Regions from separate parts of the Collimonas arenae genome, predicted to be linked through region 3. Evidence: predicted binding sites of a transcription regulator. Region 3 holds the regulator's gene; each other region holds the start of a gene.
The links. Region 3 encodes LexA, which represses DNA repair genes until DNA is damaged. Its sites were predicted from a motif close to ACTGTATNNNNATACAGT; they were not measured.

Region 1 (4,214 bases), 300 kb from region 3:
GCTGGGAGCTAAACTCAGGCGTTATGGCCTTTCGCAATACCGCTGAGAACGCTGCTCTGTTGGAAAAAATATGGCAATGCGTCAATCAGGTCGACGATAAATCGTCGGTCTACAGCAGCCAGGGCGATCAATTTCATACCATCGAAGCATTGCGCAGCGCGGGCAAACTCAACGAACAGTCGATTGTCGATTGCCTTACTATCAATACACCGCCCCAATTCACCACTGGCGATACGCTGTTGACCCACTATTTTGGTTGGGACGAGCCTTATCGCTCGGTCTACATGGCGGACGACGACGCCATGTCGCAAAGGAGTTGATGCAACCATCCTCAAAATCCCTGTGTCGTTTGGCGCAGGGATTTTGAGGACTTAGAGCGCCGCGAGGCGTTTTTTGATCTGATCGACCGGCCAGACTCCGATGACCTTGTCTGACAAACGGCCTTCGCTCTCATCCGAACCCTCGATGATATAACGGCTGGGGGCAGGGAAATGAAAAGGCCCCAGCTCCAGATTCAGGCGACGCCATTCACCTAGCGCAATCTCGCCATTGGCGTCAAAACCACGAAAGGAATAGCTGGAAGTCAGCAGGTACAGGGCGCCGCTGTCGCAGATATTCTTGAGCGCCGTAAAAACCCCCTGCAATGGCAGGTGCACCAGGCAATCACGGCAAAACACTGCATCTACTCTGGGTAGGGGCGTATGCAACAAATCTAGCTGCACGAATTGCCGGCCGGGCTGGCTAAAGCGCTCGCGATTGCGTTCCACCAGTTGCGGTACGATATCGGCGCCGATATAGTCAACCCTGGAGAGGTCGACATGTTGCATCCAATTGAAATCGCCACAGGGCAGGTCCAGCATCGAGCGGATATTGAGCTCGTCCAGCATGTACGGTAGTTCCCTCTGCAAGTGCCGGGTCCGGTAAAGTTCCGATCCGGGGCCGGAAACCGATTCGTTGCTGCCCCAATTGTTACCTTGATAGATTTCAGTAAAAATCTTCTCCGCTTGACTCATAGCTGGTGTCTTCTTCCCTGTTTTTTATCGGCGCGAGTGGCCGCTGCCAGCAATTTACTGAACAATGGAGAAAAAAGCAATTTGGGTGTCTAACAGGTGTTGTATGCGTACTTGGCCCATCAAATCAGCGTCAGCGCCGACACTTCGTCTTGTGAAAATCTTGAGTGAAGTTGTCATCTAGCATGCATCGTCAAACAACTCACCCTGCGCCAACATTGGGGCGCTGTCGGCAAATTCCTTCTTTGACAGTGCCGTAGCACGTACCCCAAGCAAGCGCAGGCGCCGGTCCAGCTTCACCCGGCGCAGGCATTCTCCCGCAGCCTGCCGGATTGTCGCAGCGTCATCCGTCGCATCCGGCAAGGTCAAGTCCCGCGTCACGCCGCGAAAATCGGAAAATTTCAGCTTGATCCCGATGGTCCGCGCGACATATCCCTTCCTTTGCAGGTCGCCGGCGAGACGCACGCACAGATCTGTAAAGATCGGCGTGAGTGTGTCGCGATCCAGCTTGGCGTGCAGATCCCGTTCAAACGTTGATTCGCGGCTGATCGATTTGGTTTCCGAGCTGGTGACCACGGGGCGCTCATCCAATCCATGGGAAATACGCATCAGCCATTCGCTGTAGGTGCGCCCGAAATTGTCTTGCAGCAGGGCCGGGTCGGCGGCGGCCAGGTCGCCGATGGTGTGTAATCCTAGCGCGGTGAGTTTTTCCGCTGCCTTGGGACCGATGCCATTGACTTTCCTGGCTGCCAGCGGCCAGATGCGGGTTGGGATATCGGCTTCAGTGATGACGGTGATGCCATCCGGTTTATCCAGTTCCGAACAGATCTTGGCTAATAGCTTGTTGGGGGCGATGCCGATCGAGCATGACAGGCCGGTGGCTTCGCGCACGGCGTCCTTGATGCGTTGCGCCAGCGACCGGACATCTTCATCATGGTCGCTGAGGTCGATGTAGATTTCATCGATGCCGCGGTCTTCTATCAGCGGTGCAATCCCGGCGACTGCGTTTTTGAACAGCCGCGAGTAGTGACGATAAGACTCGAAATCGGTCGGCAGCAGGAGCGCGTCTGGCGCCAGCTTGGCGGCTTTCATCATCCCCATCGCGGAAAATACGCCGAGCGCGCGTGCTTCATAGGTGGAAGTAGTGACGACACCGCGGCCCACGTAGTCGCGCAGCTTGTGGAAATGCAGGCTACCATCTTCACCGACGTCTGGCTGATGACGGGAACCGCCACCGATGACTACCGGTTGCCCCCGCAGCTCGGGATAACGCAGCAGCTCCACCGACGCGTAGAAAGCGTCCATATCCAGGTGTGCGATACGACGAATTGGCGAAGGCATAAGGCGTTTGATGTCAGATATTCGATACGGGCATAGGATACCACTACTGTATATAAATACAGCTATCGAGAGCAGATTTTTATCTGCTTATATTGATGCTATTTTGATATGTGATAGTCAAGCCTTGGCCAGATGCGTACCTATCCACCAGATATTTCCCTCCGGGTCGCGTATGCCGGCACTGCGGTCGCCATATGGCTGGTCCTTCGGTTCGGAGATGTTGGTTGCACCGGCGGCGAGCGCTTTTCCATAGCAAACGTCTGCCGAAGGTACATACACATGGGGGGAGCAGACGACCGGATCACGACTGTCCGGACGTTCGCCCAGCATGACGACGGAGTCGTCAATTTTTACCTCCGCATGTTTGATCGAACCGTCAGGCAGCGCCATTTTGTAGATTTCAACTACATCGAATGTGGCCGAGAGAAAGGCCAGCATGGCTTTCACGTCTTTCACTAGCAGGTAAGGTGAGACGGCATTGTGACCGGCGGGTTTATGTTGCGTCATATTTTCTCCGAGGTGGCTTCGCCTGCAAGGCTGGGTTCAAAGCAGCGGACTGACCAGCCGCGCGATATGGATCAGAACGCGGTATAGATAATGTAGCTTGGCATAATCGGTGACGTCGATTTCGACCACTTGTTCAAAGTCGGCGAGCAGCATGGTCTCGACCTCGCTAGCGAAGGCCTTGTCGATATTGAGTGCGGTGATTTCGAAATTCAATCGTAGCGAGCGGTTATCCAGATTCATGCTGCCGACCGAGGCAGTATCGTCGTCGATCAGCATGACTTTCTGATGCGTGAAGCCGGGCTGGTAACGGAATATGCGCACACCGGAACGCACCAGTTCATGCGCGTACAAGGTTGATGCCAGGAACACGGTGCGATGATCGGCGATGGCCGGAATCAGGATGCGGACATCGACGCCGCGAAATACCGCCAGTTGCAACGCGGCGTTGACGGCCGAATCGGGCACCAGGTAGGGCGTGGTCAACCACAGCCGGTGGCGGGCGGCGTGGATCGCCTGGACGAACAGCAGCGAACACGTTTCTTGCGCATCGGCCGGGCCGGTGGCCGCGATCAACGTGGTGGCATGGCCGTCGGCCGGGCGCGGTGCCGACAAGCTGAGCGGCTGGCCAGTGATCCACTGCCAGTTCTCATCGAAAGCCAGCTGCAGGTCCGCAACCGCCGGTCCTTGCAATTCCATGTGCGTATCGCGCCAGGGCGCCAGCGGCGGCTTGTGGCCGAGATATTCCTCGCCGACATTGAGGCCGCCGACAAAACCGCGCCAGCCATCCACCACCACCACCTTGCGATGATTGCGGAAATTGAGCTGAAAACGGTTGCGCCAGCGGCGGGTGGCGAAGCGATGGATTTCAACGCCGCCGGCGCGCAGGATCGCGCTGTAGGACGGGGGCAAGTCGTGGCTGCCAACGCCGTCATACAGCACATACACGCGGACGCCGGCGGCGGCGCGTTCCAGCAGCGCCGCTTGCAGCTTGCGGCCAAGCTCGTCATCGTGAATGATGAAAAACTGCACCAGCAGATAATGCTCGGCGCTGGCAATGGCGGCAAACATCGCTTCGAAACTGGCTGCGCCATTGACTAGCAGACGCAAGCGATGGCCGCTGAGAAACGGTACGCCCAGCATCTCGCTGATGGCTTGATAGCGCTGTGCGCCGGGATGCGGCGGATATTGCGTAGCCAGCGTAAGTATCGCCGGATCGTCCAGCTGGCGCAGGCGCGCCAGGCGGGAGTGATGCAGTTCGATATAACCGGAGAAGCGCTTACTGCCGAGGAATAGGTACGGCAGCAGCGTAAAGTAGGGCAGTAGTACCAGGCCGAATACCCAGGCCACTGCGCCCTG
Region 2 (4,214 bases), 1.5 Mb from region 3:
GGCCAACCGGATTCGATCCCTGGCCAATACTTGCATCCAGGATCCGCTTGCCGATTTCATAACCATCCATCAGCGACAAAGCGTCGGCATCGGACAGCAGGGGCATCAGTTTGGCTTGCGCTCGCGCGTCCAAAAGCTGATGAGCATAACGGTTAGCTTTGGTAGACATAAGCATGGTTGACTTGCACACTATTAGTGAAGACTATCGTATTGTCTGTGACGTTTAATTTTTACACAAGCACCGAGATAGTGACATTTCGACACCTGCACCGCGGGACGGCACGATGCCCGCGCATTTACAGCTATCTGCTGCGATTAGAGATGATTATCGAATTCGCGATTTCTGCAAAAACTGATCAAGCTGTGAAGCGAACAAATGGCGATCGCTTTGGCTGAATGTCGTCGGATCGCCAGTTTCGACGCCACTGCTGCGCAATTCCTCCATGAATGTACGCATCGTCAGGTGCTGCTGGATATTATCCTTGGTATAAAACTCGCCACGCGGATTGAGCGCTTTTCCGCCTTTTTCAAGTACGTCGGCCGCCAACGGGATATCCGCCGTAATGACCAGGTCGCCAGCTTGCAACAAGCGGACAATTTCGTTATCCGCTACATCGAAGCCCGCTGGCACCTGCACCGCCTTGATAAAACGCGATGGCGGTACTCTTAACAGCTTGTTAGCCACCAGCGTTACTGTAATCTGCAAGCGATCGGCAACCCGGAACAAAATTTCTTTGATGACATTCGGACAAGCATCGCCGTCAACCCAAATCTGTATCGTGGCTGGCGTCGGCGCATTAACGTCGCTAGTTGGGGGTGAATTAATTTTGCCCCCATAACTCGCCGTTCGGCCCGGCTCGCGGCGCCGTGACGCCAAAATGCGTATAGGCCGCAGGCGTTGCGATGCGACCGCGCGGCGTGCGCTGCAAATAACCCTGCTGAATCAAATAGGGTTCAAGTACGTCTTCAATGGTGTCGCGCTCTTCTCCGATCGCAGCCGCCAGATTGTCCAAACCAACCGGACCACCGCCAAATTTGAACAGCACTGCCTCCAACAGTTTTCTATCCATCACGTCGAAGCCAACCGGATCAACATCCAGCATGACCAGCGCCGCATCAGCCATCGCCTTGGTGATTTCTCCATTACCTTTGACTTCCGCATAATCGCGCACACGGCGCAACAAGCGGTTGGCGATACGCGGCGTACCGCGGCTGCGCTTGGCGATCTCGAAGGCACCGTCGTCCATGATCGGCGCGCCCAATAAGGAGGCGCTACGCGTTACGATCTTGCCCAGCTGCTGTGGAGTATAAAATTCAAGGCGGGCAACAATACCGAAACGGTCTCGCAGGGGATTCGTCAACATCCCGGCTCGCGTTGTCGCACCCACCAATGTGAAAGGCTGGAGATCCAGACGCACCGAGCGTGCCGCAGGACCTTCGCCGATCATGATATCTATCTGATAATCTTCCAATGCCGGATACAGGATTTCCTCGACCACGGGGGAAAGACGATGAATCTCATCGATGAACAAGACGTCGTTGGCTTCCAGATTGGTCAACAACGCAGCCAAGTCGCCGGCGCGTTCTAGTACAGGGCCTGAAGTCTGGCGTAAATTGACGCCCATTTCACGCGCAATAATGTGTGCCAGCGTAGTCTTGCCTAAGCCCGGAGGACCGAATAACAGCGTGTGATCCAACGCTTCACGTCTTTGCCGGGCGGCGGTGATAAATATTTGAAGCTGATCGCGTATCTTTTCCTGGCCGACATATTCGTCCAGTTGCTTCGGCCGCAAAGCGCGTTCGATCGCCTCTTCATTCGGCGACGCAGGCGTGGCGGCAATAATGCGTTGTTCAGTAAAATCGTCGGTTTGGATACTCATGATCGGATTGTAGCCAGAGTGCGGCGATTAAAAATGAAAAAAGACTTCGCTCCGCCGATAAAACACAAAGATGTTGCTTTGCCCTGCTCGATTACAGCTTGGAGAGCATTTTCAGTGCCAATTTGATACCTTCCGAGACCGTGGCTTCCGGTGGCAATTGCTTGAGCGCCAACAATGCTTCCTTGTCTGAATAGCCGAGTGCAATCAGGGCGTTCAGGATATCGCCGCTGGCGTCGCTTCCATGAGGACTGTCAACCGGCCCCAGATCCGCGCCCAGTTTACCTTTCAGCTCAAGCAACAGGCGCTCCGCAGTTTTCTTGCCGATCCCAGGCACTTTGGTCAATCGGCCGGCTTCCTGCAAAGTCACCGCCTGCGCCAGATCTTGCACCGACATGCCGGATAGGATCGAAAGTGCAGTACGAGCGCCCACACCGCTGATCTTGATCAACTGCTTGAATACATTCCGTTCTTCCGCTGTGCCGAAACCATACAGCACGTGCGCATCTTCGCGTATCGCCAGATGGGTCAACAACGCAACTTTTTCGCCAATCCCCGGCAAATTATAGAAAGTGCTCATCGGCACCCCGACTTCATACCCGACGCCATTGCAGTCGATAAGTAGCTGGGGAGGATTTTTCTCGAGCAGAGTGCCTGAAAGACGACCGATCATTGCAGTATGGCCTAAATATGAATCAATGAATCATACAGGACAACTGGTTAAAAACACAGTGGTTTTGTTGTTGGAGCGCAGAAATTAGAGGAGGTGTCGGGAAATCTGGTGCTTACGAGGCGAGAATAAATGCATAAGTGGCTTTTTCATGCCTGCCATTACCGGATTTTTGCAGCGCATCTGTGCGTTACGAAGTAATTTTGCCAATGCGAATTTCAAATCCAAAGCCCAAAGCAAAAACCCTCCCAGCAATCGCTGAGAGGGTTTTCTAATAAAAGCCTGACGATGACCTACTTTCACACTGGTTGCAGCACTATCATCGGCGCAAAGTCGTTTCACGGTCCTGTTCGGGATGGGAAGGGGTGGTACCAACTCGCTATGGTCATCAGGCATAACTTGTACCGCTGTCTGTTCTCCAGTTGGAGCAACAAACCGCGCAATCTAGAAGAAGTAGTTTTTTATACCGAACTCATCGGGGTGGATGAGTCCGGTTGGGTATGAATGTCCAAACGGTTGGTATCTCTTTCGAGGTTCAACCTTGGCAAACAAATAAAGCTCATCATATAACCTGCTAAGGTTATAGGGACAAGCCTCACGGGCAATTAGTATCAGTTAGCTTAACGTATTACTACGCTTCCACACCTGACCTATCAACGTCCTGGTCTCGAACGACCCTTTAGGGGAATCTAGTTCCCGGGAAATATCATCTCAAGGCAAGTTTCCCGCTTAGATGCTTTCAGCGGTTATCTCTTCCGAACTTAGCTACCCGGCAATGCCACTGGCGTGACAACCGGTACACCAGAGGTTCGTCCACTCCGGTCCTCTCGTACTAGGAGCAGCCCCCTTCAAATTTCCAACGCCCACGGCAGATAGGGACCAAACTGTCTCACGACGTTTTAAACCCAGCTCACGTACCACTTTAAATGGCGAACAGCCATACCCTTGGGACCGGCTACAGCCCCAGGATGTGATGAGCCGACATCGAGGTGCCAAACTCCCCCGTCGATATGAACTCTTGGGAGGAATCAGCCTGTTATCCCCAGAGTACCTTTTATCCGTTGAGCGATGGCCCTTCCATACAGAACCACCGGATCACTATGTCCTACTTTCGTACCTGCTCGACTTGTCAGTCTCGCAGTTAAGCACGCTTATGCCATTGCACTATTAGCACGATGTCCGACCGTACCTAGCGTACCTTCGAACTCCTCCGTTACACTTTGGGAGGAGACCGCCCCAGTCAAACTGCCTACCATGCACTGTCCCCGATCCGGATAACGGACCAAGGTTAGAACCTCAAACAAACCAGGGTGGTATTTCAAGGATGGCTCCACGAGAACTAGCGTCCCCGCTTCAAAGCCTCCCACCTATCCTACACAGATTGGTTCAAAGTCCAATGCAAAGCTACAGTAAAGGTTCATGGGGTCTTTCCGTCTAGCCGCGGGTAGATTGCATCATCACAAACATTTCAACTTCGCTGAGTCTCGGGAGGAGACAGTGTGGCCATCGTTACGCCATTCGTGCAGGTCGGAACTTACCCGACAAGGAATTTCGCTACCTTAGGACCGTTATAGTTACGGCCGCCGTTTACTGGGACTTCAATCAAGAGCTTGCACCCCATCATTTAATCTTCCAGCACCGGGCAGGCGTCACACCCTATACGTCCA
Region 3 (4,214 bases):
AGAACGCTATTGCTTCGGCTGCGCCGTCAATAGCGAGATAGGCGGTGACACTGGTGTAGCCGTCGGGGATAGGTTTGACTGCCATATTGCTCTCCTGCGGGTTGAGAGATGGTCTTGAGAGTACCCAGTTGCGCTGCTGCGCATGCATTGTAGTCTCTCAACCGCAGAGTTGAAATGGCAAAAAACAGTTTTACCGGTTACCGCAAAATTACCGTGACGGAAGCGCTCTGCAGTAACGGCCGTGCTGTAACCGGCGTTCTATTATTTCTTGGCAAACGGTGACAACAAACCAACCATCTGGGCAAATACCTTAGGGCTGCCGGCGAGTACGTCACCCTTGTACAGGTAGTCGGATTCGCCGCTGAAATCGCCAATGATGCCGCCCGATTCGCTGATCAGCAGTGAGCCGGCAGCGATATCCCAAGGCTTCAGCCCTTTTTCGAAGAAGCCGTCGAGGCGACCTGCGGCCAGGTAGGCCAGGTCGAGAGCGGCTGAGCCGGGGCGACGCAGGCCAGCGCAATTTTGGGTCATGATACGGAACATCTTCATGTACTCATCCATGGCCGGACCTTCGGTTTCACGGAACGGGAAGCCGGTACCAATCAGGGCGTCGGCGATCTTGTCGCGCTTGCCTACGCGAATCCGCTTGTCGTTCAGATAGGCGCCGGAACCCTTGGTGGCGGTGAACAAATCGTTGCGGGTTGGGTCGTAGATCACCGCTTGCGTGATCTGGCCCTTGTGCTGCAATGCGATCGAGACGCAGTATTGTGGGAAGCCGTGGATAAAGTTGGTAGTGCCATCCAGCGGATCGATGATCCAGACGTTTTCGTTGTCGTCATGCAGATTGGCGGAGGCGCCAGATTCTTCGGCCAGGATTGCGTGATCCGGGTAGGCATTCTTCAAGACGTCGATGATCGCCGCTTCGGCAGCCTGGTCGACTTCGGTGACGAAGTCGTTATGCTGTTTCTTCGTTACCTTCAGCAGATCGAGGTCGAAAGAGGCGCGCGAAATGACTTGGGCACCGCGACGGGCGGCCTTGATGGCCGTATTGAGCATTGGATGCATAATCGAGGTAGGGTTCCGTTAAAATGGCGGCACTGTGCCAACCGGGAACAGAACCACCACTATGATTAATAATAATGAACGATGCGGACGTGCAGATGAATATTTTGATAAATAAGCAGCTTTTAGTCGCAGAAATCCGCGTTATGGCGCTATTTTAAATGAAGCTGGCCAAAATCAATACGTCTCTTTTCAACCGCCTGCGCTTTGTGCTGGTCGAAACCAGTAGTCCTGGCAATGTTGGTGCGGCTGCCCGCGCTATCAAAACCATGGGTTTTTCCGAGCTGGTCCTGGTCAATCCGCGCTTCCCCGATGTGTTGCAAAGAGATGAGGCCGTTGCATTTGCCAGCGGCGCACAAGACATCCTGGCTTCAGCGCGGATCGTTGCTACTGTCGAAGAGGCTTTGGAGGGCTGCAACTTTGCTGCGGCGCTGAGCGCACGCTTGCGCGAATTTTCCCCGCCTTTGACTGCCCCGCGCGCGTTGGCCGCCCAGTTGGCCGCTGATGCCAGCCTGAACGCTGCGGTGCTGTTCGGCAGCGAGCGCTACGGTCTGCCGAATGAAGTGGTCGAAAAGTGCAATGTCTTACTGAATATTCCTGCCAATCCTGAATATTCATCGCTGAATCTGGCGCAGGCTGTACAAGTGCTGGCTTATGAATGCCGGGTAGCTGCCAGCGAGGATTTGCCTTTGCCGGTCGGCAGTGAAATTGGCTTCCAGGGCAATGCCGCCAGCCTGAGCGATATCGATGGCATGTTTGCACATCTGGAGCAGGCCTTGATCGAGATTGAATTCCTTGATCCTGTCAGCCCGAAAAAACTGATGCCGCGCCTTAAGCGCCTGTTTTCCCGCGCCCAGCTGGAAACCGAGGAGGTCAATATCTTGCGCGGGATCGCCAGTCAGATTCTGACTAAGCGGCGTCGCCTTGATCGTTCCTGAGTTCGGTAGCCAGACGATATCAGCCGGCTGTTGTCCTGTTTTCAGTTAGTTCCAGCTGCGCAGTAGGCCAACCGCCAGGCCTTCAAGGGCGAAATCTTCCTGGCTCGGTGTCACGATAATAGGTTCAAAATCCGGGTTTTCAGGAAGCAACTGGATCACCGAGCCTGATTTCTGATAGCGCTTGACAGTCACGTCGTCGCCAAGGCGCGCGACGACAATCTGGCCATTTCTGGCGCTGTCGGTTTTCTTTACTGCCAACAAGTCGCCATCCATGATGCCAGCGTCGCGCATCGACATGCCGCGCACCTTCAGCAAATAATCCGGTTTGGCGCTGAACAGGGCGGGGTCGACATTGTAGGTAGCCTGGATGTGTTCTTGCGCCAGGATCGGCGATCCGGCGGCAACCCGTCCAACCAGCGGCAGGCTGAGTTGCATCAGGGCGGGATGCGGCAACGCCAGTTGTGTGCCTTGGCTGCGCAGGGTGGTTTCGGTCAGGCGGATGCCACGCGAGGTGCCGGGCGCTATCACGATGGCGCCCTTGCGCGCCAGCGCTTGCAAGTGTTCTTCGGCCGCATTGGCTGAACGAAAGCCAAGCTCGGTCGCTATTTCAGCGCGCGTCGGCGGAAAACCCGTGTTTTCGATGGCGTCCTTGATCAGGTCGAGGATTTGCTGTTGGCGGGCGGTCAGTTTGATCATAGGTATTTGTTTGCAATATTCGCAAGGCAAGGTTTAAGAGCCGGTGCAGCCGGACTGCGCTGCCCCCAACTGTTCAATTCAGGTAAGGCGGCTAAAGTACATAAGGTACGGTTGCGCAAAAAACGTATTTAATGCCATTGCATTAGTGCTGTGTATATCAACAGTCTGTATTTTTGTACAGTATTTGTGCAAATGCAAGATAAATGATGCGATTAAACCACTTCCTTATGCGGAAGTAGTTGCAGGCGCTTGAAAGCATTGAGTTTTGTTGCAATTGCGCGTACTATTGCTGGTTTTCCTCTTCCCACACTCGTCTTGACGCCGAGGTGGGCGATTCTTCAATCCGTCCAAAAGGAGCTTACATGCGTCATTATGAAATCGTATTTATCGTCCATCCTGATCAAAGCGAGCAAGTGCCTGCAATGATCGAACGCTACAAAGGTATCGTCACAACACGTGGCGGCACTGTACATCGCGTGGAAGACTGGGGTCGCCGTCAACTGGCTTACCTGATCCAGAAACTGGCAAAAGCGCATTACGTCTGCCTCAACATCGAGTGCGACAGCGAAACTCTGGCTGAAATCGAAACCGGCTTCAAGTTCAATGATGCAGTGTTGCGTCATCTGACTGTCAAGCTGAAGAAGGCCGAAACTGGTCCTTCGCCAATGATGAAGGCTGTGCAGAAGGAAGATGCTGCCAAGAGCCATCGCACTGAAGCGCCGGCAGCCTAATTGCCCGACCTATCAGCGATCCTATAGCCATCGAGTCCATCAGGAGTGAGTCAAGCCAATAACGTGTTTCAGCTGGTTGCCGATATTGCCGAACGTGAAGTCATCCGTTATACGCCGGCAGGCATTCCGATTGTATCTGCAAATTTGCAGCATCGGTCGGAGCCGATTGAAGCAGGAATCAAGCGTTTGATCGAATTCGAAATTGCCGCACTAGCTGTTGGCGAGATTTCGGGAAGATTCAGTCAGGCGCAGTTGGGTGGTACTTTCTGGTTTACCGGGTTCATGGCACGCAAGAGTCGCAATGGTAGAAGTCTGGTATTTCACATCACGGATTTCGCTGCGATAGAAGCAGATGCTTCCTCAGGAACATAGCTGAAATTGCAGATTAATTATTTTAGATACAGGAGCCAAAAATGGCATTCGGTAAAAAGTTCGATAAAAGTAAACTGAAAAACAAGCGTCAACAACAAAACCCGCTGTTCAAGCGCAAGAAATTCTGCCGTTTCACCGCTGCACACGTTGCCAGCGTTGACTACAAGGACGTCGACACGCTCAAGGATTTTGTTCAAGAAAACGGCAAGATCATGCCAGCACGTCTGACCGGCACCAAGGCAATCTATCAACGTCAAGTGGATACTGCGATCAAGCGCGCACGTTTCCTGGCGCTGCTGCCATACACCGATCTGCACAACGCTTAATTGACGACTTGAAATAGGAGAAAAATATGCAAGTTATTCTGTTGGAAAAAGTCGTTAATCTCGGCAATCTGGGTGAAGTTGTTCGCGTC

Region 1: dinB (DNA polymerase IV) is a predicted target of LexA. The motif match lies at 2,397-2,414, and genes of this name have one in related genera.
Region 2: ruvA (Holliday junction branch migration protein RuvA) is a predicted target of LexA. The motif match lies at 2,593-2,610, and genes of this name have one in related genera.

Annotation. Positions count from the first base shown of each region.
Region 1 covers NZ_CP009962.1:2,661,819-2,666,032, forward strand. The annotation lists gene LT85_RS11820 (galactosyl transferase GMA12/MNN10 family protein) at 1-320, shown strand, start outside; gene LT85_RS11825 (class I SAM-dependent methyltransferase) at 372-1,013, opposite strand; gene dinB (DNA polymerase IV) at 1,191-2,351, opposite strand; gene LT85_RS11835 (VOC family protein) at 2,469-2,858, opposite strand; gene cls (cardiolipin synthase) at 2,895-4,214, opposite strand, start outside.
Region 2 covers NZ_CP009962.1:881,755-885,968, reverse strand. The annotation lists gene LT85_RS03975 (2-keto-4-pentenoate hydratase) at 1-175, opposite strand, end outside; gene LT85_RS03970 (YaiI/YqxD family protein) at 326-778, opposite strand; gene ruvB (Holliday junction branch migration DNA helicase RuvB) at 822-1,880, opposite strand; gene ruvA (Holliday junction branch migration protein RuvA) at 1,972-2,550, opposite strand; rRNA gene rrf (5S ribosomal RNA) at 2,828-2,940, opposite strand; rRNA gene LT85_RS03950 (23S ribosomal RNA) at 3,132-4,214, opposite strand, start outside.
Region 3 covers NZ_CP009962.1:2,360,677-2,364,890, forward strand. The annotation lists gene LT85_RS10550 (VOC family protein) at 1-85, opposite strand, end outside; gene LT85_RS10555 (inositol monophosphatase family protein) at 262-1,065, opposite strand; gene LT85_RS10560 (RNA methyltransferase) at 1,224-2,000, shown strand; gene lexA (transcriptional repressor LexA) at 2,046-2,696, opposite strand; gene rpsF (30S ribosomal protein S6) at 3,059-3,427, shown strand; gene priB (primosomal replication protein N) at 3,473-3,799, shown strand; gene rpsR (30S ribosomal protein S18) at 3,841-4,125, shown strand; gene rplI (50S ribosomal protein L9) at 4,152-4,214, shown strand, end outside.